Regions from separate parts of the Bacillus sp. NEB1478 genome, predicted to be linked through region 3. Evidence: riboswitches for the same ligand, from Rfam matches in the RefSeq annotation. Region 3 holds a riboswitch; each other region holds the start of a gene.

Region 1 (10,561 bases), 1.9 Mb from region 3:
CGACAAGTAGAAGAAGATCTGAATACAATCATGCTTACTCTTCCAAACATTCCGCATGAGAGTGTACCGATTGGTGAAACAGAAGACGATAACGTACCTGTCCGCCACTGGGGAGAAGTACCTGAGTTCGCTTTTGAACCAAAAGCACATTGGGATATTGCTACAGACCTTGGCATCGTAGATTTTGAGCGTGCTGCAAAGGTAACTGGAAGCCGCTTTGCCTTTTATAAAGGGCTAGGAGCAAGACTAGAAAGAGCACTCATCAATTTTATGATGGATTTACACGAAGATGAACATGGATATACGGAAGTACTTCCTCCATATTTAGTGAACCGTCAGAGCATGACAGGCACTGGTCAGCTTCCAAAGTTTGAAGAAGATGCGTTTAAAATCCGTGAAGAAGATTACTTCTTGATTCCAACGGCTGAGGTGCCAGTAACAAACATGCACCGTGATGAAATTCTAACCGTTGATGAATTGCCGATTGCATATGCTGCGTACAGCGCATGTTTCCGTTCTGAAGCTGGATCTGCTGGCCGTGACACACGTGGATTGATTCGTCAGCATCAGTTTAACAAAGTAGAGCTTGTTCGTTTTGTAAAGCCGGAAGATTCTTATGAAGAGCTAGAAAAACTTACAGGTCATGCTGAAAAGGTTCTTCAGTTATTAAATCTTCCATATCGTGTTCTAAGCATGTGTACTGCTGATTTAGGCTTTACAGCTGCAAAAAAATATGACATTGAAGTATACATTCCAAGCTATGGTGCTTACCGTGAAATTTCTTCTTGTTCAAATTTTGAAGACTTCCAAGCACGCCGTGCACAAATTCGTTTCCGCAGAGAAGCTAAAGGCAAACCTGAATTGGTTCATACATTGAACGGTTCTGGATTAGCTATAGGCCGTACAGTTGCCGCTATTTTAGAGAACTACCAGCAGGAAGATGGTTCTGTTATCATTCCTGAAGTACTGCGTCCATACATGGGCAATAAAGAGGTATTGAAGTAAATGAAAAAGAGAGGAATTCCCCTCTCTTTTTTTTATGAAAAATGTTGACACTAAAAAGTGAATCATGTTAATATAGTTCTTGTCAGTCACACGGAGGTATACCCAAGTCCGGCTGAAGGGATCGGTCTTGAAAACCGACAGGGGTTTAACGACCCGCGGGGGTTCGAATCCCTCTACCTCCTCCATATACATATTCAACCCACTTGATCATATTGATTGAGTGGGTTTTTTGTTATTTGTTCATTGATAAGCGGAGAATCTTTTTGTCAGTCTTGTTTCTGCGGTACTCACGTATTTTAATACGTTCTGTTCCTCGCAACTTCACTTCCTCAACCTTCTTGCTTCTAAATGAACAAATGATTGGAATGATAAGCGGTGAATCTCTTTGTCAGCTGTGTTTCTGTGGTACTCACGTATTTTTTAATACGTTCTGTTCCTCGCAACTTCACTTCCTCAACCTTCTTGCTTCTAAATGAACAAATGATTGGAATGATAAGCTGTGAATCTCTTTGTCAGCTGTGTTTCTGTGGTACTCACGTATTTTTTAATACGCTCTGTTCCTCGCAACTTTGCTTCCTTGACCTTCTTGCTTCTAAATGAACAAATGATTGGAATGATAAGCGGCGAATCTTTTCGTCAGTACTCCGAGTTGCACCGAGTAATCGGAGGTGTATTATTTCAATAGCATTCATTTATCAAAATAGAATCTGTTCCTCGCATCTAGCCGTCAATTTCACAGTAGTAAATGTAAGCGTTTACACTTTAAAGGACTAAAAAATTATATTGACAGAACTTTCAAGATGGTAGTATGATGACAATTAATTAATTGAATATTCAACACTTATTAAGAGAGACCGAGGGATCAGGCCCTATGACGTCCAGCAACCTCCATAATGGGAACGGTGCTACTTCCTGCAGAATGCGTGTCATTCTGGAAGATAAGTCGATTGCATGTATATTCGCCCTCTTCCAGTTGTGAAGAGGGTTTCTTTATGTTTAAAGGGGGAGAACAGATGATAGAGGTTCGTAACGTAACAAAAATTTATTCGGCTAAAGGAAGAGAGATTGTTGGAGTAAAGAATGTCTCATTAACTGTCCAAAAAGGCGAAATTTTTGGAATAGTAGGATACAGCGGTGCCGGTAAGAGTTCACTTCTGCGCTGTTTGAATTTATTGGAGAAACCAACTTCAGGCGAGATTTTAATTGATGGGATATCTATTACTAGCTTAGATAAAAAAAGCCTTCGAAAAGAGCGGTTAAAGATAGGAATGATCTTTCAGCATTTTCATTTAGTAAGTGCGAAGACAGTTTCTGAAAATGTTGCATTTGCTCTAAAAGCTGCAAATAAACCAAAGGAAGAAATTAAGCAAAAGACATTAGAGCTGTTAAAACTTGTCGGCTTGGAGAACCAGAGTGACCAGTACCCCTCACAGTTAAGCGGTGGACAAAAGCAGCGTGTTGGAATCGCAAGGGCACTCGCGAATGATCCAAAAGTTTTGCTATGTGATGAAGCTACATCTGCGCTCGATCCAAGTACGACAAAATCAATTTTAAATCTTTTAAAGTCAATCAACAAAAAGCTCGGTATAACGATTGTACTTATTACTCATGAGATGGAAGTAGTTAAAGAGATTTGTCACCGAATGGCAGTCATGCAGGGTGGAGAGATTATCGAACTTGGAGACGTATACGATATATTTGCTCATCCAAAAGAAGAGCTGACTAAAACTTTCATTGGAAGTGTGCTGCAAATGAATTTACCTGAACAACTTTTAGCAGGCAGAAGAGGAGTTGTTATCAAAATTCATTTCAAAGGAGCAGTCGCAGAAGAAGCAGTCGTTTCTGAACTGTTTCAAAACTTTAAACTCAAAGGAAATATTCTGCATGGCAAAATCGAGTATATCCAAGAAACGCCTCTGGGCATCTTCATTATGGAACTGATCGGTGATGCATCAGAAATAGAGAAAGCCATTTCCTACATTACGACCAAATTAGATAGCTTGGAGGTGGTGAAAAATGCTGCTTGATTCAATAACTTCAATACTCCCAGATTTAAATAAGGCTTTTTTTGAGACGACATATATGGTCGCGATCTCATTAAGTATATCGTTATTAGCCGGACTTCCGTTAGGCATCATACTATTCGTAACCGATCGAGGTTTGCTGTTTGAGAACTTGTACATTAAACATGCAGCGGGATTGCTTGTTAACTTGATTCGTTCTGTTCCATTTATCATCTTGCTTGTAGCACTGCTCCCGCTCACCCAATTAATTACTGGAACAACGATAGGACCAAAAGCAGCTTCCGTGTCGTTGTCAGTAGCTGCCATTCCTTTTTTCGCTCGGCTAATCGAAGCTTCTTTACGTGAAGTAGATAAAGGCGTGATTGAAGCAGCCATTGCAGTAGGTGCTTCACCGTGGATGATTATACGAGAGGTGATGCTGCCTGAAGCAAAGCCTGGCATTGTTCAAGCCATCACGATTACAGCCATCAGTTTAATCGGTTACTCAGCAATGGCTGGTATCGTTGGCGGCGGCGGGATCGGGGACTTTGCCATTCGATTCGGCTACTACCGTTATGACAATACGATAATGATCACGACAGTTTTGTTATTAATCATAATCGTTCAATTGCTCCAGCTTCTTGGTGATCAATTAGCACGTAAAGTAAATAAAAGATAAAGAGGAGAAACCATTTATGAAAAAATTAATATTCACAATACTGACTGCACTATTCTTTTTAGCGTTAACAGCTTGTTCCTCAACCGATTCAAAGGAAAAGCAAATCACGATTGGAGCAACTGCAGGACCTTATTCAGATATGGTTAATAAAGCGATCAAACCATCACTTGAGAAAAAGGGTTATAAAGTAAAAGTCGTTGAGTTTAGTGATTACATTCAGCCAAACCTTGCATTATCAAAAGGAGATTTGGATGCGAACCTTTTTCAGCACAAAGTGTATATGGAGAACTTTGCTAAAGAAAAGAACTTGAAACTATCTGAGGTCATTATCGTTCCAACTGCACCTATGGGGTTGTATTCTGACAAATTTAAATCCCTGGACGTTATTAAAGAGGGAAGCACGCTGGCGATTCCAAATGACCCAGTAAATCTTGCTCGTACATTGATCATGCTTCAAGATGCAGGTCTTATTACAATAAAAGATAATGTCAACCAGCTGACAGCATCTGAAAAGGATGTAAAAGATAATCCGAAAAAACTTAACTTCAAACCATTAGAAGCAGCACAGCTTCCACGAGCAGTCCAAAGTGCGGATATCGCTGCTGTTCCAGGAAACTTTGCACTGGCAGCAAAAATGGATCTGCTTGATGCCATTCAGCTTGAAAAGATGCCAGATCTTTATCGGAACCGAGTTGTTGTTAACACGAAAGATGTTAAATCACAGTTTGCAAAAGATTTAAAAGAAGTCGTTGAGTCAAAAGAATTTGAAGAAGAAATTGATAAAGAGTTCAAAGGTTTCGGCAAACCTGAATGGATGAAAAAATAAGAAAAGCCCCGGTTCACTTAAAGTGATTACCGGGGCTTTTTATCATAAGCGAACTTCTCGTTTCGCTTCAATTTTTTGTGCAATTTTTTCAACGATATGGTTGATCGATTCAGGATTATTACGAAGATCATAATCGTTAATATTCACTCTGAGCACAGGACATGAATTAAAGGATGCAATCCATTTTTCATAGCGGTCATACATTTCTTCCCAATAGGATACAGGTGTTTCCTGTTCCATCTTGCGTCCTCTTTGTTGAATGCGTCCCAAGATGTCATCCAATGTGCCTTCTAGATAGATTAAGCAGTCTGGCTGAGGGAAGTAAGGTGTCATCACCATGGCTTCAAATAGGCGGGTATATGTATCATAATCCACCTCTGACATGTTTTCTTTGTCATAATGCATACGTGCAAAGATCCCTGTGTCTTCATAAATGGAACGGTCTTGTACAAAACCGCCGCCGTAATCAAACATTCTTTTTTGTTCTTTAAAACGTTCTGCTAAAAAGAAGATTTGAAGATGAAAACTCCATCTTTTAAAATCATGATAGAAATTTTCTAAGTATGGATTATTGTCTACTTTCTCCATAGAGGTGCGAAAGTTTAATTTTTTTGCAAGAGCATTTGTCAATGTTGACTTACCGGCACCAACCATCCCTGCAACAGTAATTACAGCATCGTTCGGTATGCCGAATTGCTTATTGTTCATTTTGCAACTTCTCCTTTTTTCAAAGTTGCATCTATTAAGGAAAAGATTTTCTCTTTATCCGTTTCATACGCAACAAAATCAATGTCATCTCCGTTAAAAGTCAGCACAGGTATTTCCGGATGCTGTTTCTTAAATGCGGACATGAATGTATCATAATCAGCAGCAAGCTGTTCTAAGTATGCAGGATCCATGTTTTGTTCGATAAACCTTCCACGCTGTTTAACACGCTTTAACAATGTATCAAGGCTTGCGTTCATATAAATAATCATATTTGGAACAGGCATATCTTCCGTTAAAATATCGAAACATTGCATGTATTTATGATGATGACGGTCCTTTAATGTACGTCCTGCAAAAATACGGTTCTTGAAAATATGGTAATCGGAAACAACAGGAATCTGTTTAGATAAATATTGATCTTGAATCTCTTCAAGCTGCTTATACCTGTTGCAAAGAAAAAACATCTCGGTTTGAAAACTCCACTCGTCAATGTTGTCGTAAAATTTTCCGAGAAAAGGATTTTCTTCTACAATTTCCTTTAATAATTGAAATTCATAGTGCTCCGCTATAGCTTTTGCAAGTGATGTTTTCCCTACGCCAATCGGCCCTTCTACTGCGATAAAGGGGGTTGAATTCATCTTCCCTTTTCCTCCCTTTCATTTAACAAAACGAAAAATTACAGACAAAGAATATTGTAGCATAGGATTGGAAAAGGTGGATAGTTAATATATTGTTCTTTGCTTGTTTTCTTTTGTTTTTTCTATAATAGCTGACAAGTCTAATTTATGGCTTGGACTGATCGTCGCTGTTAACGTTTTTTCCATTAAAATCAAAGCTCGTTCGTTATCTTCATCGATATTTGATGCGATGCAATCTGATGGTGTATAAAGTGAATAATCTCTCATATAGGCATCATTAGCTGTAAACAGTACACAAATGTTTCCGGCAATACCGGATAAAATTAAAGTTTCGACCCCGAGCTCATTTAATAATGAAGACAACGGAGTGGAAAAGAATCCTGAGTGCTTAGGTTTAACGACAAAATAATCGTCATCATTCGGAATCAGTGTTTTTACTAAATGACTTCCCGCTTGTTTAGAACAGTATTCAACTAATTTTTGTTTGTCTGATTGCCATTGTCCAAAATTATCATTTACATAGATGACTGGAATTCCTTTTTCTTTGCATCTTATTTTTAAATCTTTAATTTTATCGGCGATGAACGCAGAAGTTTTTAGTAATAAGGGAGCTTCTTCAAATTTAAAGTCATTAATTACGTCTATAATAAGCATAGCGACAGGGATTTTGTTTTGAGGATTTGTCATAAGACCCCACTTCCTTCTTTTTATAAAACCATACCTTCCTTTATTATTAACAAAACCTTTTGTATAATCTCTATCATCAATAACTTTGGAGCGGAAATTATGGACCAATTTGAAAAAGATCAGTTTTATATGGAATTAGCGTTAAAAGAAGCACAAAAAGCAGCCGATATTGGTGAAGTTCCGATCGGTGCCGTTTTAGTAAAAGACGATCAAGTGATTGCAAAAGCGCACAACCTGCGGGAAGTGGAGAAAAGAGCCATTGCTCATGCGGAAATTCTCGCGATTGATGAAGCTTGTAAAGCAACCGGTGCATGGAGGCTGGAAGGGACAACTCTTTATGTCACACTTGAACCTTGTGCGATGTGTGCAGGAGCGATTGTACTTTCGAGAGTGCAGAGGGTTGTTTATGGCGCAAAAGATCCAAAAGGCGGATGTGCTGGAACATTAATGAATTTGTTGCAAGAAGATCGTTTTAACCATCAATGTGAAGTCATTTCTGGAATTAAAGAAGATGCGTGCAAAGAGATTCTCTCAGGATTTTTTAGAGATTTACGCAGCAGGAAAAGGAAGGAAAAGGAAGCGGGGAAAACGACAGATTAAGGCTTGAACGGTTGCTTTTTTAGGAAGAGCATAGTATACTAAATTTTGCACATTTGATTGTGCTTCTAACATTGTTATACACTTTGTCGCGCTAGGTGGGGAGGTAGCGGTGCCCTGTACTCGCAATCCGCTGTAGCGAGGCTGAACTCCTCTCCTCGGTTAGTTCAACGTATGGTCTGACGGACGTAAGTGGTGTTGAGGTCCTGGTCCTGCGCAACGGAGACCCATGAACCCTGTCAGGTCCGGAAGGAAGCAGCAGTAAGTGGACTCCTTCGTGTGCCGTGGGGCAACCTGGGCTGAGCTAACTGCGTTTGTACGCATAGGTTGACTACTCCAAAGAGAGGTGCGCGGCATTCTTATATAATAAACAATAACTCATCCTTTTCTAAAGGGTGAGTTTTTTGTAATGTTTAAGTATAATAAAGAAGGATGAAATTGTGAGTAAAGGGAGGCAAAGGGATGAGTTATCAGGCACTCTACCGTGTATGGAGACCACAGAGCTTCAGAGATATGGTCGGGCAAGAACATATCACCAAAACGATACAAAATGCCCTGATGCAGGACAAGCTTTCCCATGCCTACCTGTTTTCAGGACCACGAGGAACGGGAAAAACAAGTGCGGCAAAAATCATTGCAAAAGCCGTGAACTGCGAGAATGCTCCAGTTTCTGAGCCGTGTAATGAGTGTGATGCGTGCCGCGGCATCACAAATGGAACAATATCCGATGTACTGGAAATCGATGCGGCTTCTAATACAGGTGTAGATGACATTCGTGACATTCGCGATAAAGTGAAATTTGCTCCATCATCGGTAAAGTACAAAGTCTATATCATTGATGAAGTACATATGCTTTCAACCGGAGCATTTAACGCACTGTTAAAAACACTCGAAGAACCGCCAAGTCATGTCATATTTATTTTAGCTACAACTGAATCACATAAGATTCCTGCGACCATTGTGTCTCGCTGCCAACGGTTTGATTTTAAACGGATTTCATCGAATTCAATGATCGGCCGAATGAAAGAAATCGTGGATGCGAACGGCACAGAAGTAGAAGATGAAGCTTTGCAATTATTAGCACGCGCTGCAGAAGGTGGTATGCGTGATGCCCTTAGCCTGCTAGATCAGGCTATTTCATACAGCGATGACAGAGTAAGAGTAGAAGATGTTCTTTCGGTAACTGGATCTGCTTCTCAAAAACATCTTTCAGACATGGCAGAAGCGTTTGTAGAAAGAGATGTATCTAAAGCATTAACCATTACTTCAAACCTTTTACAAGAAGGAAAAGATCCTGTCAGGTTTTTAGGTGATCTGATTTATTATTACCGTGACATGCTTCTGTACAAAGCGGCTCCTCAACTCGAAGAACTGCTCGAAAGAGTCGCAACCGATGAAACGTTTGATAAATTGGCTAATTCAACCGAAACGGAAAGTATTTATTCGATTATCAGCCAGCTGAATCAGGCACAGCAAGAAATGAAATGGACAAATCACCCAAGAATCTTTTTAGAAACAACGTTCATCAAGATTTGCTATCAAAAACAAGAAGCGGTTTCTGTTAAACAGGATAGCACATCTGCAGAGCCTCTTTTACAAAGAATCGAACAGCTGGAACAAGAAATCTCTAAAATGAAACAAGGCGGTTATAGCCAGCAAAGCTCTTCTTCTCAAACGGACCAAGAACAGCCAAAAGAAAAAAGAGTCATTCGAGGCGGGGGAGCATCTAACGCTCAAGTTAAAGAGATGCTCAAAAAAGCAAAGAAACCAAACCTTGTGGAACTGAAAGGAATGTGGGGCGAAATTCTGGATAAAATCCGTTCAGAAAAAGTCAGCGCCTACGCCCTTCTGTCAGGAGCAGAGCCTGCTGCCTGTTCAGATCAAGTATTTCTGCTTTCTTTTCAGCATGAAATTCACCGCCAGATGGCTTCACAAGAAAACAACAGAAGCTATGTAGAAGAAGCAGTTTATAGTACAATAGGAAAGAACCTATCAATGCTGTCCATATTAAATACGGACTGGCAAAAAATAAGAGCTGAATTCATTAAAGAACAACAGCAAGGTCAGCCTTCTTCTGAAGAAGCACAAAAGGAAGAAGATCCTCTGATCGCAGAAGCAATCAAGCTGGTTGGCGATGAATTAATCGAGATAAAAGAAGAAAACGAAAACGAATAAGGAGGAATTGTAAGATGATGAAAGGCAATATGAACAATATGATGAAACAAATGCAAAAAATGCAGCGTGATATGGCAAAAGCACAAGAGGAATTAAAAGATAAAGTGATCGAAGGTACAGCAGGCGGCGGTATGGTAACTGTTAAAGCTAACGGCCACAAGGAAATCATTGATATTGTAATTAAAGAGGAAGTTGTAGACCCAGACGATATTGATATGCTCCAAGATCTTGTTTTAGCGGCTACGAACGATGCACTTAAAAAAGTAGACGAGTTGGTTTCACAAGATATGGGCAAATTCACTAAAGGGCTAAATGTTCCTGGTTTATTCTAGGAAGTAATCCATGCATTATCCCGAACCGATATCTAAACTGATCGAAAGCTTTATGAAATTGCCGGGCATCGGACCGAAAACGGCGGTTCGCCTGGCATTTTTCGTATTGGAGATGAAAGAAGATGACGTATTGGATTTTGGCCGTGCATTAGTAAATGCAAAACGTCAGCTTATCTATTGTTCCAACTGCTTTCATATTACTGACCGTGATCCTTGTATGATCTGTGATGATTCCAGCCGAGATCGTTCGACCCTTTGTGTTGTTCATGATTCAAAAGACGTCATCGCCATGGAAAAAATGAAAGAATATCGAGGTCTTTATCATGTCCTTCATGGAGCGATATCTCCAATGGACGGAGTAGGACCAGAAGACATAAAAATTGCCGAACTCTTAAAACGATTAAGTGATGAAGGCGTTCAAGAGGTTATTATGGCGACAGACCCTAATATTGAAGGGGAAGCAACTGCGATGTATATCGCACGGCTTTTAAAACCGACCGGTATTAAAATTACCCGTATCGCTCACGGACTTCCTGTAGGCGGAGACTTAGAATATGCGGATGAAGTAACGCTTTCTAAGGCGCTTGAAGGAAGAAGAGAAATTTAACAAAAGGGGTTTGCTACATGTTTTTTTCCCGTAAAGGGCGCTTGAAGCGGTCCGGAGATCAACAGTTGCTCCAAAGTCTTGATGAATTAAAGTCTGATTGGATGCATCAAAAAACAATTGTAGAACGAAGTGTTGAACCATCAGAAGAAGTTCTTTTTAAACTCCAATTAGCAGAATCGAAATACTTCTTCTTATTAAAAGAAGCAAAAAAAAGAAATGTAACGACTAGCAGATTAAAATAGCTGCTGGTCTTTTTTTTGGACAACTCCCATACAATACTAATAAGAAAACTGGTTGATTGCAG
Region 2 (10,561 bases), 940 kb from region 3:
AATCTAACTAAGATTTTTGATAATAGGCATAGAATAGCCATTCTCAATTTATTCTCATTCTAATCTTATAACAAATGAAAAGTATCTTCAAGGAACGAGGGTAAAAGAAATGAGGAAATAATTGTTCAGCCACTTAAAGCACAAAAATTTTTAAGTGCACACAGTCAATTTGAATGGGTTCGAATAAAGAGGCTTCTGCTTCGTTGGTTGTGTATCGTGCTTATGAAATTCCATGTATGGATTTAGAATTTCGCTCGTATTTTTTCTGATTTCCCTCGTATTATTCGAATAGCGCTCGTATTTTTCATTTTCCTAAATAACTACAATAAAAATTTAAGTGTTTTTCATTTACTTCATTTATTTCTGTCCATTTATGTCAATAAATAACGAAATGGATCTAAAAAAATACAAAAGCTGGCTCATCCATGGTTAATACCATAATTGAGTCAGCTTATCGTTTATTTATTATATTTGAATGACTGAAGGCTTTTAGTGGTTCGCCGCATTTGCTGCGATTTCTAAACCTTTTTTGTACTCTTTTTCACGTTCTTTTTCAACATCTAAGCGTTTTTCCAAATCCCTGTCATACTCTGCATAACCGCAACCATGTGATTGATGCATTGCTTTTTCCATTTCAGTAGTATGTTTTGTTTTTATGGGGTGGATAATAAATCAATCCTTTCATGATTAATTGGTTTTATCATAACAAGGATAATCACAATACCCAACTTGCATATCACACGGTACACTAGTGTATGGAGTTCTCTCGTAATGCACAGTAGACACATCAGAAACATCCTTAGAATTCCTGCCATATCCTCTCGATTTCTTTGCATAACCCCATTTAAATTAATGTCTTGGTTTATTGAGTTCCTGGATGCATTCTTGAACAAGTGTTACACCTTGACTCATTGCAGCACCGCCGCCAAATGCTGCTGAAACGCCAACAGCTTCTAATATTTCGTTTTCAGTGCAGCCTTGGTCGAGACACCCTTTAGTATGATAAATGATGCAATACTCATCTTGTGAATAAATACTGATTCCAAGTGCAATAAGCTGTTTATTCTTCTCGGATATTTCACCTTCTTTAAAACAATGTTTCGTAAATTCGCTGTATGCATGTGTAAGCTCAGGCATATGTTCGTTATATTTCCCTAATCCCTCTTTGTAGCGGATTAAATGATGCTGGGTTGAATTCGAACCTTTCATCGGCTGTTCTTCTTGTTTCATTTTTAACACTCCTGTCACTTAAATAGTAAACAAAATTAGTATGAGTTTTTAACGAAGCTGATATGTAAAAAAAGTCTTTTAATAAGGCTCTTTTCTAAAAGATTGTTGATTCTGAGGCATTTTTGTAATTTGACTCCAATGTCAGGTTGATTGGAGTGTAAGGTGTGAGACTCCTCGAAAATGAAAGTCACATTTTCTTCGTGGGATGTTTATGCTGCCGAAGCCTTCCTAGTCCTGCGGGACAGGCGGGCAGTCCGAAAAGCGAAAGCGGTTTGATCAGCCCCGACAAGCAAAAGGGAAAGGGGCTAAGAAGGCGCTTTTTGCCTTCAGGACCATTACACTTTTGACCTCGAGGGGCTAACCGCTGCAGCTAGACAGGTGAGACACTTATACGTGAAACGTACGAATGTGGCTCACCGTCTGCCCCGCGGAAAGCGAGCATCCTGTAACGGATATCAACTACTTTCAAAAGCACCAATGAATACGAAAAGAGCCTTTAATAAAGAAAAAAGGATGACTCAGTTGAGCCACCCTTTTTCACTCTTTATTTATTTACTGGTACGACTGCACCTTTATATTTCTTCTTAATGAAGTCTTGAATTTCTTTAGAATGCAATACGTTTACTAATTCTTTCACTGCTTTTTTGTCTTCGTCACCTTTACGAACAGCGATAATATTAACAAATGGTGAATCATTGCCTTCAATTGCAATGGCATCTTTTTGTGGATTTAATCCTGCATCGATTGCATAGTTTGTGTTGATCATGACAGCGTCGCCTTCGCCATTTTTATAAGCCTTTGGCAGCATCCCGGCATCAACATCAGCTTTGAACTTAATATTCTTAGGATTTTCTTCAATATCTTTTATTTGTGCTTCATAACCTGCACCTTTTTTAACTTTAATTAAGCCTTCTTTTTCTAATATAGCAAGCATACGGCCATGGTCAGCTACTGAGTTAGACATAATAATTGTAGCACCTTGCGGCAGATCTTTTAGAGATTTGTATTTTTTAGAATAAACACCGATTGGCTCAATGTGAATACCGCCTGCATTTACGAACTTATAGCCATGGTCTTTCATTTGAGATTCCATATAAGGAACGTGCTGGAAGTAGTTAGCTCCAATTTCTTTTTCGTTTAAAGATTTGTTTGGAAGTACATAATCCTGAAATGTTTTAATTTCAAGTTCGATACCTTTTTTCTTTAATAGCGGCTTCGCTTCTTCAAGAATTTCTGCGTGAGGAACATTTGAAGCTCCTACAATAATTTTTTTGTCGCTGATACCGCCTTCTGTTTTGTTGCCGCAGGCAGCAAGAGCAGCTGCAACTACAGCGAGAAGTAATACTGTTAAGATTTTTTTCATATAATTTTCCTCCTTGTTGTGGTGTTATCTTTTATCTAAAGCAGTCGTAATTCGATCTCCTATCCATTGGATAATAAATACGATCACTAAGATTAGCGCGGTGGAAACTAGTGTTACGTCAGCGTTATCTCTTTGATAGCCTTCCATATAAGCAAGGTTACCTAGCCCCCCTGCTCCTACGACACCTGCCATTGCCGTGTAGCTTACAAGAGCAATCGCTGTAACGGTGATTCCAGAGATTAGTGCCGGCAAACTTTCAGGAATAAGCACTTTAAATATGATTTGGGCATTTGTTGCACCCATTGATCTTGCTGCTTCAATTACCCCTTTATTAATCTCCCTCAAAGCGATTTCTACCATTCGTGCATAAAATGGTGCCGCTCCTATAATCAAAGCAGGTAAAGCTGCTTCTGCTCCTAGCATTGTTCCTACTAGAAAGCGGGTAAACGGAATAAGAAGTATGATCAAGATAATAAATGGAATCGAACGGAACACGTTGACAACAACGGCGATCAATCCATTTAAAAATTTGTTTTCCCATAAGTTTCCTGGCGATGTTAAAAACAAAGCTAATCCCAGGGCAAGACCTAAGATAAATGTAACGATTACTGATATTGCCGACATGTATAATGTTTCATTTGTCGCCTGAATGACTGCATCCCATTGAACATTCGGGAACCAAATACTAAGCATTATGAATCACCTCAACCTCAACCTGCACACTGTCCAAAAATTTCATCGCTTTTTCTAGGGCAGAGTCACTGCCTTTAATTTGAATAAACAGCGTCCCATACGGACCATTTTGTGTCTGCGAAATTTTCCCTTGAAGGATATTAACATCTACCTCATAATTTCGAATCAATTCTGTAATGAGCGGCTGCCCAGTACGACCTCCGACAAAAGTGAGCTGAATGATCTTGCCTTCAGGGAATCCATCAATAAATTGTTTAATTGTATCAACAGTTTCTTCAGGTTCTGTCACTTGTTTAACAAAGTCTTTGGTAATGTTTTGAGCAGGGTTTTTAAATACGCTCAATACATCTCCTTCTTCAACAACTTTACCGGTTTCCATTACGGCTACGCGGTGACATATTTTTCGGATAACATGCATTTCATGTGTAATCAGTACAATTGTTAAACCAAGTTTTTTATTGATCTCTACTAAGAGATCGAGGATGCTGTCCGTCGTTTTCGGGTCAAGTGCGGAAGTTGCTTCATCGCACAATAATACTTTTGGCTGATTCGCCAGAGCTCTTGCTATACCAACACGCTGCTTTTGACCGCCGCTAAGCTGGGAGGGATAAGATCCGCCTCTGCCTTCTAAACCGACAAGATTAATGAGTTCCTCTACTCGTTTGTTAATCTCAGCCTTTTTTACACCTGCAATTTCTAAAGGAAAAGCGATATTTTCCCGAACCGTTCTTGACCAAAGCAAGTTAAAGTGCTGAAAGATCATGCTGATTTCTTGCCTGGCTTCTCTTAACTGTTTTGAAGAAAGCTCAGACATGTTTTTTCCACCGATTGAAACTGAACCGCTCGTTGGTCTTTCCAGCATGTTCAGTATGCGGATCAGCGTACTCTTTCCAGCACCGCTATATCCGATAATCCCGTATATTTCTCCTTGATTTATTGTTAAATCTACCGTATCAACAGCCTTTACTTCACCATCTTTGGTTTGAAAGACTTTACGGACTGATCGTAAGTTAATCAAAATACCTAACCTCATTTCCTAAATAAAAAATAAAAAAATGCCTTCTGCTTCAATATGAGCAGAAAGGCATAATATATGCGCATTCTCCTCATCTCCCAAGACAAATAATGTCCTGCAGGAATTGGCACCTTTCTAGCTGACAATAAGCCAACTAGCGGTTGCCGGGTTTCATAGGGCCAGTCCCTCCACCACTCGTGATAAGTTAAAGCGTTGCGTTATTAAGTTAAAGCGAAACATTTTAAAGTCGATGTGAAGAATAATAACATCGTTGTCGATAGGTGTCAAACTTTTTTCGCATTTTTGAACATTAGCCCACTAGATATTTGTTCCCAGTGAGAACTTAGATAAAAAATCGCTTCCCATTTAAGCCGCTGTCTTAACGTCCCTTGAAACTCGACCATTTCTTGCCGCAAGAGGGTAGTCAGTTTCATCTTTCCTTCTAACATCAAAATCAGATAGTTTGGATTTCCTTTAAAAATGACAATTCGGTTGCTGTTGCCTTCTTTGTAACCTATCTTAAGCGTTGTATCATCATACATTTCGAAGTTCGGCTTAACCGGAATGTTATACAAAAGCAGATATGGACTTCTGGCAATCTGTTCTTCAAAAAAGTGTACATCCAACATAAAGATCCCCCCGAATTGATTGTTACTTTTTCTTGTTCGTGAGGAATGATGGTATACCTTTATAAAGCTTTCGACAGCTCTAAAGAATCGTTTTTGGAATTACGACAGGTTTAACCATTTTTAGTGATTATGTCTGCTTTTCCCTGTTTCGCTGCCATTATGACCGTTGCTATTTTTGCTTTGCTCATTGCTTCTTCCGTTCCCGTTCCTGCCATTATGATGGGAATCAGGGTTCGTTTTAATTTGTTCAGAATAATTTTGCTTTCGATTTTCTTGATGTTTATTGTTTGATTCATTGCTATTTTGACTTCTGTTATTGTTTTTGTAATCTGGCTTTCCGTAATTTTTTTCACGGACAGGACTATTATTATTACGGTTCTTTGACTCTGTATGCAGTTTATTATGTTTGTTCGGTTTTACAATGTATTCTTTAGATTCATGATTCCGTTGTTGTGCAGGTCGATCTGTATGATTGTTCGATTTATCAGGATCAGGTGTATGCATCTGCTTAGGATGTGGAATCACCTTTATGTCTTTAGACGAAACAGCTGCTTTCTTTTGAAGATCTTGAATGTTAGCTTCTTTAATAATCTTTTCTTGGATAGGCACCTGTTGTTTATTGGCTTTTTGAAAAGCAGTCAGTTTACCTGAGGATACACCAAGCTGCGCAGCCTTTTTACGTGTATCACGGTTTGTCTCCGTTACCGTTATTGCCACGGGGTACTTAATGACAGCTTGTTTCACTATTGAATTAACCGCTTGATCGAGCTCTGCTTCCGTTTTACCGTTTCCTTTTTCACTTGAAACGGTTGTAATCAGCATTGAATGATCTGACTTCATATATCCTTCCGCTTCATAAGCGTTTATAAGCTGGTTGGCAAACACTTGGAATGAAGGATGTTCATCAATCGACAAGTGATGCTTTTTTATTAATTGTTTAGCTTCTTTATTAAAAGCGGAAAGTTCAACAACCTTCATTTCGTCATTCACACCAACCTCTAAGCTAGGATTGATATCAAAGCTTACGTAAGCTGCTGCAGCAGACTGGCTGCCAATGGGAATAATGCCAGATAAAAAAACAAAAGCCACTAAGACGGCTACAGATAAAGATAGTGAAGGCAACGCAAAAAGACTTCTCTTTTTGAAAGAAAAATAAGAAGTCTGGTATTCCTTCCCTACGAGAGGACGTTTTCCTTTAGGTATTTTCACCGTAACAAACGTACCATCCTTCATAAGCAAAGTTGCTTTTTTATTGTTTATTTCTATAACAATGCCGCTTTTCAATGATATCCCCCCGCACGTAGCAGGATCAGTAGGAAATTGCAGGTAAGAGAATGCTTCTCTTACCTCACAATTATATTACTTCACCTTAAGGCTGAATGTAAGATTTCAGCGCTTGGAAATCGCCCAAGTATATTAATGATACTGCTATTATATACTTTCGATTTCTCTCTATCGTTTTTCGACTACAGGATACCATATTTAATAAATCTTTTATCGGTAATTGTTTCTTTTCTTTCAAGAATGCGGCAAGTTCTTCATTTTCTGCCAGTAGACGTGCGATTTCTTTAGCGTTTTCGCGTGCATCAACGTGTTTAGGACAGTGTTTGCTTAATACTTTAAAGTTTAAGCCAAACGTTTTTAACATCTTTTGGTATTCTTCAATTTCATATACACGATTCTCTACTTGGAGCTGATCTTCAAAATGATCCATAGCTGCTTTTTGTTCAGCATAGCTCTCTTCTAAACGGCCTTCTTCGTCTTCTTCATCAGGCTGAAGAAAAATCAATCGGTTTTGACGAACTTCTTTACGGATATAATCGATTACACGGCGTCTGATTACCATATCGGCAAACGATAGAAAACGGCTTCCTTGCCCTTCTTGATACTGATCGATTGCTTCATTAAAGGCAAAAAGACCTACACTAAACTCGTCCATTGTTCGATCTATATATTGACTGCACACTTTTGAAGTTACTTTTTTAATAAATGGTTGATAGTCATCTATAAGTTCGTTTCTTAATTTTTCATCTTCTCGTTGCTGGATCGTTAATACCTTGTCTTCTATGCTTGTTAGTTTATTCTTTGCTAAAGGAAATACAGCGTTTAAATTTAATGATGTCATGATTATCAATCACCTCTGTTAATAAATTGCTTACCGGTTATTTTTAAAATCAGTTATTTTTTTGTTTTAAACAAATCATTCTTATTTACCACATTTACACTGGGAGCAAACATCAATCAAGCTCTCCTAATCATTTATACCATGACTTTTGACATTTGTAGGATACAGTTCTATAACAATATTACAGCCACCGTAACATTTGTGACTTTCTTGTTAAATTACTGAATTTGCAAAAATAACAGATAATTCTTCTTTATTTACCAAAAAACCTATTCTAATAAGGCTTGTACGCCATTATCCGACATAAAAAACACACTCCTTTTTATTACATAGAAGTGTGTCAGCGACATTTAATTACCATATTTTGTTTTGAGAAAAACCCCCGAAAAAAGGACTTTTCATTAGAACTAGAATGTTGTTTACTCATTATGGGGCTTAAACCACATTTTTTTTAATAAAAAATTTACTTTCTAATGATTTCAGTCATCGTTTTATATAAATCTCCAGCGGATTGAAGTGCATAAATACGTTTTATCACAATTCCCCTTGATAGTACCAGCAGACAAGGTACGCTTGTAATTCCATATTTTTCAGCGAGCTCAGGCATGCTGTTAATATTACATACCCCTGATTGAATAGAGTCACTGCTGTCAGATTGGCCTTCAATCGTTGCCAATGCTACCTCAAACATTCTTTTCCCTACTTTGCATGTACCGCATAACGGAGTTTCTAGATAGAGAAAAAAGGGTTCCTTACGAGATAATTCTATTGTTGAATTCCAGTTATTTCGTGTGATTTCATTCATATTCATAAACTCCATACTATTTGTAATGAGATTTTGTGCTATTAGGATATCATGAAATCATGAATTTCCGCTTAAAAAAAGCTTTGACAATGGTTTCTATGTAAAAAGTCAAAAACCTCCTTTACCCGCTCACCAGGAAAAACTGATGATTACAAAGGGGGAAAAGAGGCTGTTTTTGATTATCCTAAACAATTTTTATGAATATTAAAATGAGCACCGACTAATACCTTTGCTAAATACACCAGTGGGGTTTTTGCTACTTCTCTGTACATTTTATGAATATATAAATGCTCAGCATTCGGCAGCTCGCGTTGAAGCAGCTTTCTTAATTTAAGACCAGCATCATCAGCATCCACTAAGATGTAAACATCTCTATCTTCTATAGCTATTGCAAGTTCCTCTAGTTTGCTAAGACCTAATGTTCCATTTGTACAAATAATCTCTACGGGTTCATCTAAAATCGTAGCGATCTTATCTTTGTCAGATTTGCCTTCTACAATGATTACTTTATTCATGCTTCCATTCATTACGCATCTCTCCTATACATTGAAGCACTGTTAAATGAATGCATCGATTAAATATTATATTTGCTTTATTTTATTAAAATCCTGCAAGAGATGTTCTTTAATAACATTCCCCTTTTTAGTTATTTCCTACCCTATTTTTGTTGCAGCCGCTATTTTAATGACTATTCTCTCAAAAACATTGAAAAGTGTTTATAACGTAAGGATTCAGGTTAAATGTTGAATATTGTGATTCTTAAAGTAGATAGTGATTCATCATAATTAAAAAGGAGCGATACAATGGCTGGCAATGCTGAAAAGATGAGCCGTGAAGAAGCTGGAAGATTAGGCGGTCTTAAAACCGCACGTTCGAAAGGAAAAGCATTCTTTAAAGAAATTGGAAAAAAAGGCGGTAAATCTACATCGCAAACTCATAATACCGGGTTCTACCAAGAGATAGGAAAAAAGGGCGGTATTTCTACATCAGATTCTCATGATAAAGAATTTTATCAGCAGATCGGTAAAAAAGGTGGGCTTGCATCGTCTTTGAAAGAATAAAGTAGCCGGCGAGCAGTTGTCGGATTTTGTTTGAAAATATCGATTCGTGGTTATCTGCAAATTAACGTGGGATTATTGTATTTAACGTGGATATAATTCGATTTTACGTGGAAATAAATTGAATAACCGTGGAAATATTGAAAATCACAACCGGTAAAAATGATATTTAAGTGGATTGGCGTTACTTGATTCAGGTGTACGTGAAAATAACAAAAAAACAGAGCAAAAAGTGCAGGATCTGTACTTTTTTGCTCTGCTTCCTATCAATTTTATAATAAATCAGCACCAGCCTTTGTCACACTCATCAACATATTTTGATGGATTAGGAATCTCTGCTGGTTTCTCACTTTTATAAATTTTTTCTTGATCGACTTCAAATCCTTCAGCCATCTCATACATGTTACCTTGGTTTGTAAAATGTATTTGGCCGATTTTGTCTTTTTCAAGATACAGCGACATGGAACCGCCTTTCATTTTGCCAAACACTCTTGATGTCACATCAATTTTGTTTTTGTTCATCAAAAAATCCCTCCAAAAAAGAATTTAGCAATATGCCTATTCTTTCCTGAAGAGATTTATTTCATTAGTCTTCTTTAATCAGTTCTTCATATTGTTCAGATGTCATTAAGTTATCAAGCTCAGAGGAATCTGAAAGTTCAACGACAACCATCCATGCTTTTTCATATGGAGATTCGTTTACAAGCTCTGGGCTGTCATCTAGATCAGCGTTTACTTCTACAACTTTTCCAGAAACAGGAGCATATAGCTCAGAAACTGTTTTAACAGATTCTACACTTCCAAACGGCTCGTCTGCTTTAAGTTCATCTCCAACTTCAGGGAGTTCAACGAATACGATGTCACCAAGTTCATCTTGTGCAAATGCAGTAATACCGATACGAACTTTGTTTCCTTCTTCTGATTTTGTCCATTCGTGCTCTTCTGAATAGCGTAACTCTTTAGGAAATTCCATGTGTTATCCCTCCAGCTTTTCTTTTTGTTTATAGTAACTACAATAAATAAATATCATAGTCAGTAACAAATTTACTTTTTCCAAGCCTCTTCATATTGCTCTTCTTTAAAGCCAATTGTAACCATTTTTCCGTCTGTTGCGATTGGTCTTTTGATCAGCATACCATCGGATGCCAGGATCTCAAGCAATTCTTCGTCTGTTGCTGTTTTCATCTTGTCTTTCATACCTAATTCCCGATATTTCAATCCACTCGTATTAAAGAATTTTTTGATTTCCAACCCGCTTGTTTCTACAAGGCTTTTTAGTTCTTCCTTGGAAGGAGGGTTGTCCACAATATGTACAGGTTCAAAGGCTACTTCATTTTGTTTTAGCCATTTTTTTGCTTTTTGACAAGTAGAGCATTTCGGATATTCATAAACCTTCAGTAGCATTATATCACCCCTTTTCATAGTACCACAAACATGAATTTTTACTAAATAAAAATGGACAGAAATGACTCATTCATTCATTGCCTTTATATGTGCTTTTTAATCAAAGATGATTGCAAAAAAAGGCCCTCTTACAAATGCAAGAGGGAAAGATAGAATTTTGAAGGTTAGCGTAAAATAATTGAATTAATTTAAACGGTGTAGCGTTCTTCTTCCAGAAGTACAGCGGCGATCTCCCGCTT
Region 3 (10,561 bases):
GTATGTTGGGATCACTTCTGTAGAGATTGCTTTCCAGCCAGGACCGAATACATCTTCTTCTAGTTTCTTAGGTGCTTTTAGTTCAAGAGCTTGGTAGATGACTTCTGTTCCACGTCCCCAGTTTTCACCGTAAACATACATATCTTTACCGTATGCTTCCATTACCATGAATGTCTTGTCTTCACCGATAGCGTCTTTAACTTTTTTGCTAGCATCTGCTGCTTTCTGTTCCCACTCTTTTACCCACGCTTTCGCTTCTTTTTCTTTGCCAACTATTTTTCCGATTTCAATATGCTGTTCTTTATAGTCGTATTTGTCATAAGTCATTGTGGCAGTTGGAGCAATTTCTTCATATTTCTTAATATTCTTGTCATCCGAATATGTAATGATTAAATCAGGGTTTAGTTCTAATAGCTTTTCATAAGAATCAGCTGTAACTACTTCAGCATTGTCCAGTTTGTTTCCATAGAATTTGTTTTGCTTTGGATATTCGTTTACGGCGATTGGTGTAATTCCTAAATCTAGCAAGTTACCAGCGTACGTGGCAGCCATCATCGCTACACGTTTTGGTTCAGCAGGTACTTCCACATCTCCTTTTTCACCTTTATAGATTCTTGTTTCTTTCTTAGATTCTTTTTTCTCAGTACTTGTGTTTTCTGATTTATTACCGCACGCAGCAAGCAATAATACTAACAGCATAGTCATAAAGCTAAGTAAAATTTGTTTTGTACGTTTATTCATTTTTGACATCCTCCAATATATGAAAATAAAAATCATTCTCAATTAATAATAAAAAAGAAAAGGCGAAAGATTACGCCAGGTTCTCTATAAGCTGAACATTTTTAATAAGATCATACGTAAGACATATTGGTTTTCTTGTTCTTGGATCTATACCAATCTCGGCATCAATATTGAAAACATTTCGAAGCACATTACGTGTCATCACTTCTTCTGCTGTTCCCTCTTTCAGAACAGCTCCGTCTTTCATCGCAACCATATGATGAGCAAATCTCGCTGCATGATTCAAATCATGAATGACCATTACGATTGTTCGTTTTTGATCACGGTTCAGCTGGTGCAATAACTCAAGAACCTCTAATTGATGAGACAGATCCAAGTATGTAGTCGGTTCATCGAGTAATATTATATCTGTCTCTTGTGCTAAAGCCATGGCAATCCATACACGCTGACGCTGACCACCTGAAAGCGCATCAACAGGCCGGTCCTTAAACTCAGAAACTCCAGTGACATGAAGAGTCCAGTCAATCACTTCAAAATCTTTTTTTGAAAGTTTACCAAACCCCTTTTGGTATGGAAATCTCCCATAAGAAACAAGTTCTCCAACTGTAAGTCCTTCGGGTGAATCTGGCGATTGAGGCAAGATAGCCATCTTTTGAGCAATTTTCTTTGTAGACTCTTTACTTACGGATTTACCATCGAGGTAAACAACTCCAGATTTCGGATTCAATATACGCGACAACGTTTTCAGAACCGTTGATTTTCCGCAGCCATTTGGACCGATAATGGTTGTAATCTTCCCATCTGGTATTGAGATGTTAAGATCTTTTACTATGTCCCTTTCACCATAAGCAATATTTAAATGTTCAGCATACAGTCTGGACATACTCTTTGCCCTCCTTTAATACCGTTTATCGTAAATATTTTTCAATTGAAAATGATTATCAATCTCGTTTCTCATTTTATTGAATTACCTTGTGTGTGTCAATAGGTTTTTCCAACTTAACAAAAATTACAAAGAAAAATCACAACGGTAATCCGTTGCGATTTTTAAATTAATTGTGCTATTTTTTCTTTTTATTAACTCAACACATTGAAATATCGAGCTTCTGGGTGTGCAAATACGATAGCTGAAACAGATGCTTCTGGTTCCATCATGCAGCCGTCTGTTAGCTGTATTCCGATATCCTCTGGTTGAATCAGCTTAAATAGTTTTTGCTGGTCTTCAAGTTCAGGACATGCGGGGTAACCAAAAGAAAAACGCTGTCCTTGATATCGTGCAGAAAAACGCTCTCTCATTGTAAAGTCTACAGAATCAGGGAACCCCCATCGGTCTCTCATTTGCTGATGAATGAGTTCAGCAAAGCCTTCTGCTGTTTCAAGTGCTAATGCTTGCAGTGCATGACTTTCTAAAAAACGTCCTTCTTGCTTTAATTCCTGTGCAAGTTCACGTATACCAGTGCCTGCTGTTACAGAAAAGAAACCAACATAATCCATTTCCCCGCTCTCCTTTGACTTAAGGTAGTCGGCTATACACAAATACGGTTCTTTTGTTTGACGAGGAAAGTCAAATCGTTCGATTATCGTTTTTTGATCGGCTGGATCGTAGACGATTACACTTTCGTCATCTGATTGCGCAGGGAAAAACTGATACATAGCAGATGGATTGATTAAATCTTTTTCTTTTGCTTCTTTTAGAAGATTATCAACGAGGGATTTAATCTCCAGTGTTTTTTCGTCTTTTTCTTCTATTAATCTTGATATCTTCCCTTTTATCCCAAGATGATGACCTAACAGCATCTGCAAATTGATGTAAGGCTGAATATGGGATAATGAATAGTTACGTAATATGTGTCTTTTCGTATCCTGAGGAATGTGTACAGACACTGATTGTGAAACTTTTGAACGAACTTTAACAGCCGTTGCCGTAGCTGCGCTGCCTGTAGAAACACCCATGTCTAATGCAATCGAAACTTTCTTTTCATTTTGTTCAATGGTGAGCCTTTCACAATCTTCAGGCGTTTGTAGTTGATTGGCAAGCGACAGTCCTTCCATAGCATCTTTTGCGTATAATACCATTCCTTCGTATTCCTTAGATATTTTTGTATCTGTAAATTTTCTAGATAAAGCGGCGCCTCCTACTAGTATTGGAGTTGATATATCTGCCTCTCGCATATCATTTGCTGTTAATACCATTTGCTGGGCAGATTTCACGAGTAGACCTGACAGTCCAATGATATCTGGTTTGTTTTTCTTTACCGCTTCAATCAGTTCCAAAGGAGTGACTTTGATTCCTAAATCGACCACTTGAAATCCGTTGTTGCTCAATATGATATCCACCAAATTTTTGCCAATATCATGGACGTCCCCTTTTACCGTTGCTAACAACACCTTTCCTTTTGATGAGGATGCATCATTTATCTCCATGTGCGGTTCTAAATGAGCTACAGATGCTTTCATGACTTCTGCACTTTGAAGTACTTCAGCTACAATGAGCTGGTTATCGTTAAATAGCCGGCCTACTTCCTTCATACCATCCATGAGTGGTCCATTTATGATTTTAAGTGGTGTCTCATACTGATTTAACGCAATTTCTAAATCAGGGATTAACCCCTCTTTTGTACCTTCTAAAATATAATACTGAAGTCTTTCTTCGAGCGTCATGTTCGGAAGCTGTGACTTTGTTTCTTTCTTTTTGCCCCGATAAAAATCAGTAAAAACAGCAAGTGATTCTTCGGTTGTTTTAAAAAGCAACTCATCAGCCATCGTGATTTCTTCTTTTGATATGGAAGCATAACGTTCTAGTTTTTCTGTGTTGACAATGGCGTAATCTAATCCGGCTTGTGTACAGTGATATAGATAAACGGCATTTAGAATTTCACGGCCAACAGGGGGAAGTCCAAATGACACATTACTTACACCTAGTATCGTTAGGCACTCCGGAAACCTCTCTTTAATAATTCGAATTCCTTCCACCGTTGCGTTCGCTGATCCGATATATTGTTCATCACCTGTTCCGACTGGAAACACAAGTGGATCAAAAATAATATCAGATGGAGAGACGTTATATTTGTTAACTAGCAAATCATAAGATCGTGCAGCAATTTCTAATTTACGATCTGCTGAAACACCCATTCCTTTTTCATCGATCGTCCCAACGACCACCGCAGCTCCATACTTATGAAGAAGCGGGATCACTTTTTCGAGACGTTCTTCTCCGTCTTCTAAGTTTATGGAGTTTATGATTGCTTTCCCTTGAGAGTATTTTAGTGCAATCTCCAATACTTCTTCATCCGTCGAATCAATCACAAAAGGAATCTTTACTTTTTTCACCACTTCTTTCATGAATTGCTCCATATCTTCTTTTTCATCACGATCGGGATCTGCTAAACAAATGTCTAATACATGCGCTCCGCCCTTTACTTGAGCTCTTGCAACTTCTGCAGCTTCCTCAAATTTTTGCTCGGCGATTAATCGTTTGAATTTTCGTGAACCGATCACATTCGTCCGCTCACCAACCATGATGGGACGCAATGTTGGATCATCATAGATAAATGGCTCAATTCCAGACACCATGTGCGTTTTATTTGTTTGCCTTTTGCGTGGCGCATACTTTCTCATTACGTTAGATAAAGCTTCAATATGCTTTGGTGTCGTGCCGCAGCATCCACCAACAATATTTAACCACCCTTTTTCAGCAAAACCGGATAATTTCTTTGCTAATGTTTCAGCTGTCTCATGATAATTGCCTTCTTCATCTGGAAGTCCTGCATTCGGGTAACAGCTTACTGCAGTCGATGCCAAATCAGAAAGTGATCGGATATGATCTTGCATAAATTCCGGTCCTGTTGCACAATTCAAGCCAACTGCAATAGGATTCATATGTTTAAGAGAAATATAAAATGCCTCTATATTCTGACCAGCAAGAGTTGTTCCCATCGGTTCAATCGTGCCGGATATCATTAAAGGGAGTCGTTTTCCACTGTCCGAGAACGCTTGTTCGATTCCAAGAAAACCTGCTTTTACATTGAGCATATCTTGGCTAGTTTCTAATAAGAGGAGGTCTGCCCCCCCGTCAATAAGACCGCGCGCTTGCTCTGCGTATGCATCTCTTAAAACATCAAAAGTCGTTCCGCCTGTTACACTCAGCGTCTTCGTAGTGGGACCTAATGAACCTGCGACAAAACGCGGCCACTCCGCAGTTGAAATTTGATCAGCCGCTTTTTTAGCAAGTTCTGCTCCAATCTTATTTATTTCATAGGCTCTAGCTCCAAGATCATACTCATCGAGTACGAGATCCGTACCTCCAAAAGTATTGGTCTCTATAATGTCTGCTCCTGCTTTTAAATATGTTAGATGAATGGATTCAATTACAGAAGGAGCTGTGATATTTAGATATTCATTACACCCGTCATATTCTTCACCTCCAAAATCATCGACAGTAAGCTGTGCTTGCTGCAGCATCGTTCCCATTGCGCCATCCATAATTAAGATTTTTTTGTTTAGCTGTTGTTGGAATATATCATTAGGCATTCTGAGACCTCCTTACAAGTTGAAAAGGACTGTGAGCTCGGGCATAATTTGCTAGTTCGACTGTTAGTTCATAACGCATGAAGGGGGTAATAAGATAGATTCCGTTAAATAACTCCATAGCAGTATCCAATAAAGACTTTGCAATAAATAAACCTTCCTCTGATGCCTGCTTTGGATCATTCTTATATTTTGCCAAACGCTCTCGTACCGAGTTTGAAAGTTTGATACCAGGTACTTCATGGTGAAGAAATTCTGCATTCTGACTGCTGATGAGCGGCATGATACCGATATATATTGGTTTATCGATATGGTTAACGGCTTCATGTACTTTGATGAGCTGCTCTTCTGAGAAAACAGGCTGGCTAATAAAATAATCCGCTCCGCATTCTATTTTTTTCTCTAATCGCTCAACCGCTTTATCTATATGCCTTACATTCGGGTTAAAAGCGGCTCCGACAGAGAATGAAGTCTTTTCACCAAGATCTTTTCCTGATAACGAGACACCTTCATTAAATTGCTTGATCAGCTTAATCAAATCAAAAGATGTTACATCATAAACCGAAGATGCACCTGGAAAATCCCCAATTTTAGTAGGATCTCCTGTTACGGCGAGAATTTCGTTAATACCATTTGTGTGAAGTCCCATCAAATGCGACTGCAATCCGATTAAATTCCGATCTCTGCACGTAACATGAACGAGCGGCCGCAAGTTCACCTGTGATTGAACGATGGATCCAAGAGCAGAATTACATATTCTTGGTGAAGCAAGGGAATTGTCCGCAAGAGTGAGTGCATCAATGCCAGCCTTTTTGAGCGCATTAGCTCCTTCCATAAAACGAGTTGTGCTCAACTTTCTAGGCGGGTCTAATTCAACAATGATTGATTGCTTATTTTTCACCTGTTCATGAAGCGGTGTTATCTTTGGTTTAGCAGGAGAAGACGGTGGCTGAACAACGATTTTTTTATGTTTTTTCATTATTTCTTTCTCAGTTATCGGTTCAGCATCCTTTAGTTCTTCAGAGAACGCTCGTATGTGAGCTGGAGTTGTACCACAGCAACCGCCAAGTAACCGAATACCTTGATCCCGAAAGGCGCGGGCACATTCTTTAAAGTATTCGGCATCGCTTTCATATTGCAGCTTTCCATCATTATAAGAAGGAAGACTGGCATTCGGGTAAGCAGAAAGGTAGGCGTGTTTTTGGATTGGGACTTCTTCAAGTGTTTTTAGCATATGATAAGGACCAAGTCTGCAGTTAAGACCTACAATATCTGCTCCACTCGCTTCTAATTTAGCGAGTGCTTCTGTTATCGGTGTTCGGTCCTGCATAATACCTACTTCCTGCAAAGATACCTGGGAGATGATAGGTAGATCTGTTTCTCTTCTAGCGATTTCTAAAACAGTTTGCAATTCTTCTAAATCATAATACGTTTCTAATAAAATACCATCTACATTCTCCATTAAAAGACAATATAATTGTTCACGAAAGCTGCGTTTCACTTCTTCCATTGGTATTCTATTTGGTTTAATTCCACGGATACCGCCAATTGTTCCCACAACATATTCATTATTTTTCGTTGAATTTCTGGCTAACTGAACAGCTGCACTGTTTATTTCCTTTACTGAATCTTGGAGCCCGTAACGCTCAAGTTTGGAATAGTTTGCTGCATACGAATTCGTTTGAATGATATTTGCTCCGGCATCTATATAGGCATGATGGATATTCAGAATTTGATCAGGCTGTGAGAGGTTGAGTTCTTCATAACAAAAGTCTGTTCCATAAGAATACAAGAGTGTGCCCATAGCACCGTCACCAATCAAAATTTTGTTTTGTTTTAAATCTGTTAATATACCCATCTTCTGCCTCCCATAAAGATAACTTGGCTGAATGACTGAACTTTAACCATCCGCCTTAGTAGCGCTAATACGATCGACTTAAATTACTTTCAACGCCGATTTCAACCTTTTGTGACAAGTTGCTTTTAATATTGAATAAAAAAAAGTCTTCTAATTAAGAAGACTTTTCTGAGTTTTGGTCTTCTTATCTCTACAAGTTCCAGTAAACTTGAAGGAATTAGCACCTTTTCAGCTTGAAGCAGCTGCTGGTTGCTGAGGTTTCACAGGGCCATTCCCTCCACCTCTCTGGATAAGATTTCAGTATTCGATTTTTGTTGAAACATTATTTATTAATTGTTGTTTATAATGTTCTCGTAATATTTCAGATTGTAAGAATTGTCTATTAATTAGTTCTTCGAGAGCAATGCGTCGTTCATGTCCATTATGGAGTTTTTTCACAAGAACACGGCATTCATATAAAAAATCAACATATGATTCATAGTCAGCAGAATACGTATTTTCTAGCTCTTTTTTGATTTTTTTAGAAAGTGATGGACTTGATCCACTCGTAGAAACAGAGAATACTAGCTTCCCTCTTCTAACAACAGAAGGAACGATAAAATTGCCTAAGTCCGGATGATCAGCAACATTTATAAGTTGCTTATCGACAGCCTGTGAGGCAATCCATGCATTCGTTGCATGATCATTTGTTGCAGCAATAATCAAAAATGCGTCTGTATAATCACTTGCTTCGATTTCCCTTGATATCCACTTAAGTTTTTTTTGAGTATACAGTTCTTTTATTTCGGAAACTGCATCAGGACTTACAACCGTTATATTTGCCCCAGTTTCTACTAGACCCTGAATTTTACGCAGAGCAATCTTACCCCCACCTGCTATCACCACTAACTTGTTTGCGAGATTCAAATGAATAGGGTACAAAAGCATCCTTCTCCTTATTATATAGCGTCTCGGTTATACGAGTCTGTAATACCTTTTTTAAAATAGGGTGATATCCAAGCGCATTGCATAATACAACTTCTTTTTCGTTCTGTCGTTTGTAGTGATTGATGGTCTTATTTATCCCCTTTAAAAGGAGACCGGTGAACAATAAATACGGTACAATTACAACTTGATCACAATATTTATCAATTTTTGTTAAGGCATCTTCAAAGCTTGGTACAGAACCAGTTAGAAAGCAAGCTTTAATTTGTGGAACACGGTTTTGCAGCTGTAAATGATGCGCGATCGCTTCAAGGTCCCTTTTAACATCTGGGTCTGAACTTCCTCGTCCGATCAGGAGTACATAAGATGTATCTTTTAAACCGCTGACTTTTTGACTTATCTTTTCCCATAACAAGTCAGAAATGGATTGATGTACTCCAAATGGACGGCCATATGTTATTTCTACATCAGGGTATTGATTCTGTAACTCGAACAGCTCTTTTGGAATATCTTTTTTAGCATGATTTGCAGATAATAATAGGACTGGTACGACGGCAATTTTGGTTGCTCCTTTTTTGATGCAAGTTTCAAAACCTTCTTTAATTGAAGGCTCAGAAAGTTCAAGAAAGCAGATTTCTTTTATGGGTGTGTCTATATTTTCTATACATTGCTGGACGAAGGATATTGCTTCGTTACTCCCTTCTTTTAACCGGCTTCCATGACAGATTAAAAGTAATGCTTGCATCTACAATGCTCCGCTCATCACGGCTTGCTGATTTCCTTGCAGTTGTTCAAACCAGCTTAATTCTTCCCTAAGACGGACCACTTCTCCTACTACAATCATACTCGGGTTCTCTATTCTTTCTCTCTTTACAATTTCTACAATTGTCGAGAGGGTACCTGTAACTGTTCGTTGTTCTTCTAGTGAACCCCAGTGTATTAATGCAACAGGTGTTGTCTCGCTCTTGCCGTTTTCAATCAGTTTAGAGCATATATATGGCAGATTTCCAACTCCCATATAAATCGCCAAAGTATCAATGCCTTTCGCGAGACTGTCCCATTTCAGTTCTTCACTTTCACCATTTTTCCGGTGTCCCGTTACAAAAGCAAAACTCGAACTTATTCCTCGATGTGTAACAGGGATTCCTGCGTAAGCAGGGGCTGCAACACCAGAAGTAATTCCTGGAACGACTTCAAAATACAGATGATTCTTTGCAAGTGCCTCAGCTTCTTCACCGCCTCTGCCGAAGACGAATGGATCCCCTCCTTTTAGTCGTGTGACGGTTTTCCCTTTCTGTGCATGCTTGACTAAGAAACTGTTGATTGTTTCCTGTTTCATTGAATGATAGTTTGGGAGCTTACCGCAATAAATTAAATCGCAATGCGGTTTCGCGTATGACAGGAGTTCTTTATTGACAAGCCGATCATACAAAATAACATCCGCTTCTTGAATACATCTCAGCCCTTTTACAGTTATTAAACCCGGATCTCCCGGACCCGCTCCAACAAGATAAACTTTTCCCATCATTCTCACCCCTTAATTGTTTACTATCGTTTCCCGTTCATAGAGTACAAAGCCATTTCCAGATCTTATTTTTTTCTTTTCATAAAGTGATATATCATCAATTTCAGGTTCTTTTAAAAAATACTTCTCTAGCTCAACCTCCACGAGTTGAAACGCCTGCTCATCTCGTGAAGCGGCAATAACTACATCGATCACTTCAGAACTTGAAGTAACTTCGAAACGATATAAATACATATTATTAACCTCCTGATTTATGAAACTTGTTCGGCTAAACGTCCAGAGATTTCATCCAGCTCTAACTGAAGCTGGTCAAGACCGGTTCTATTTACGTAGTCAAAGAAAGTTTCTGAAGGAAGTTTCGTTTCTTTAAAAAAGGTGAGCAGATTAAACAAAACCTCGTCTAATTGGCCAGTCTCGAATTTACCCTTCAATTTCTCATTGAATTTACCACCTTCATTTAATGTTCCTCCAACATAGATCTCAAATGCTTCAACCATCTTTTTGTCTTTTGTACGCATTAACACTCCTTGCAATCCGATATCTGCAATTTGTCTCTGTCCGCATGAATTCGGGCACCCAACCATATGGATTCGAACTGGCACATCAAGTGCAATCTGCTCATCCAGTCGTTCTGCAAGCCGGTGCATACGTTTCTTGGTTTCGACCAATGCCAGGTTGCAGTATTCAGTCCCTGTGCAGGAAACTGAATAGGCAATAAAAGATCTTGGTTCGATTGAAATCCGTTTAAAAACTTCCTCTTTCAGCAAAGCATGGACATTCTCATGGGGGATATTTGGAATAATCAAGTTCTGTGAGTTACATGTCCGGATTTCACCATTGCCATACTTTTCGGATATACGTGCAATTTCCAACACTTCATCTGCATCTAATCGGCCTACTGGTACATTAAATCCGATGTAGCTTAATCCCTCTTGTTTTTGTGGATGCACACCATAGAAATACCCTGCATTCCATCCAGTAAGCGC

Evidence for each region. Region 3 has a riboswitch for S-adenosylmethionine ahead of RGB74_RS09225 (bifunctional homocysteine S-methyltransferase/methylenetetrahydrofolate reductase). Riboswitches for the same ligand answer to the same signal wherever they lie in the genome.
Region 1: linked by a shared signal. The riboswitch ahead of RGB74_RS19985 (methionine ABC transporter ATP-binding protein) and the one ahead of RGB74_RS09225 (bifunctional homocysteine S-methyltransferase/methylenetetrahydrofolate reductase) in region 3 are both predicted to bind S-adenosylmethionine.
Region 2: linked by a shared signal. The riboswitch ahead of RGB74_RS04345 (methionine ABC transporter ATP-binding protein) and the one ahead of RGB74_RS09225 (bifunctional homocysteine S-methyltransferase/methylenetetrahydrofolate reductase) in region 3 are both predicted to bind S-adenosylmethionine.

The regions. Positions count from the first base shown of each region.
Region 1 covers NZ_CP134049.1:3,897,681-3,908,241, reverse strand. Annotated here, with positions in the region: gene serS (serine--tRNA ligase) at 1-1,005, shown strand, start outside; tRNA gene RGB74_RS19990 (tRNA-Ser) at 1,098-1,190, shown strand; SAM riboswitch class I at 1,844-1,950, shown strand; gene RGB74_RS19985 (methionine ABC transporter ATP-binding protein) at 2,019-3,032, shown strand; gene RGB74_RS19980 (methionine ABC transporter permease) at 3,022-3,687, shown strand; gene RGB74_RS19975 (MetQ/NlpA family ABC transporter substrate-binding protein) at 3,704-4,513, shown strand; gene RGB74_RS19970 (deoxynucleoside kinase) at 4,556-5,221, opposite strand; gene RGB74_RS19965 (deoxynucleoside kinase) at 5,218-5,859, opposite strand; gene RGB74_RS19960 (cysteine hydrolase family protein) at 5,944-6,546, opposite strand; gene tadA (tRNA adenosine(34) deaminase TadA) at 6,646-7,146, shown strand; RNA gene ffs (signal recognition particle sRNA large type) at 7,233-7,497, shown strand; gene dnaX (DNA polymerase III subunit gamma/tau) at 7,606-9,318, shown strand; gene RGB74_RS19940 (YbaB/EbfC family nucleoid-associated protein) at 9,333-9,650, shown strand; gene recR (recombination mediator RecR) at 9,661-10,257, shown strand; gene RGB74_RS19930 (YaaL family protein) at 10,275-10,499, shown strand.
Region 2 covers NZ_CP134049.1:915,084-925,644, reverse strand. Annotated here, with positions in the region: gene RGB74_RS04365 (YuzK family famiily protein) at 490-621, opposite strand; gene RGB74_RS04360 (carboxymuconolactone decarboxylase family protein) at 850-1,230, opposite strand; gene RGB74_RS04355 (MetQ/NlpA family ABC transporter substrate-binding protein) at 1,775-2,593, opposite strand; gene RGB74_RS04350 (methionine ABC transporter permease) at 2,618-3,286, opposite strand; gene RGB74_RS04345 (methionine ABC transporter ATP-binding protein) at 3,279-4,304, opposite strand; SAM riboswitch class I at 4,390-4,508, opposite strand; gene RGB74_RS04340 (hypothetical protein) at 4,586-4,930, opposite strand; gene RGB74_RS04335 (anti-sigma-I factor RsgI family protein) at 5,051-6,214, opposite strand; gene sigI (RNA polymerase sigma-I factor) at 6,300-7,055, opposite strand; gene RGB74_RS04325 (thioredoxin family protein) at 7,519-7,860, opposite strand; gene RGB74_RS04320 (toprim domain-containing protein) at 8,040-8,387, opposite strand; partial or broken gene RGB74_RS04315 (KGG domain-containing protein) at 8,664-8,909, shown strand; gene RGB74_RS04310 (YusG family protein) at 9,201-9,440, opposite strand; gene gcvH (glycine cleavage system protein GcvH) at 9,505-9,891, opposite strand; gene RGB74_RS04300 (arsenate reductase family protein) at 9,963-10,322, opposite strand; gene RGB74_RS04295 (acyl-CoA dehydrogenase family protein) at 10,511-10,561, opposite strand, start outside.
Region 3 covers NZ_CP134049.1:1,858,182-1,868,742, reverse strand. Annotated here, with positions in the region: gene RGB74_RS09240 (iron-hydroxamate ABC transporter substrate-binding protein) at 1-741, opposite strand, end outside; gene RGB74_RS09235 (ABC transporter ATP-binding protein) at 812-1,624, opposite strand; gene metH (methionine synthase) at 1,819-5,271, opposite strand; gene RGB74_RS09225 (bifunctional homocysteine S-methyltransferase/methylenetetrahydrofolate reductase) at 5,264-7,126, opposite strand; SAM riboswitch class I at 7,308-7,422, opposite strand; gene RGB74_RS09220 (NAD(P)-binding protein) at 7,424-8,047, opposite strand; gene RGB74_RS09215 (sirohydrochlorin chelatase) at 7,989-8,795, opposite strand; gene cobA (uroporphyrinogen-III C-methyltransferase) at 8,796-9,575, opposite strand; gene RGB74_RS09205 (DUF3906 family protein) at 9,588-9,809, opposite strand; gene RGB74_RS09200 (nitrite/sulfite reductase) at 9,827-10,561, opposite strand, start outside.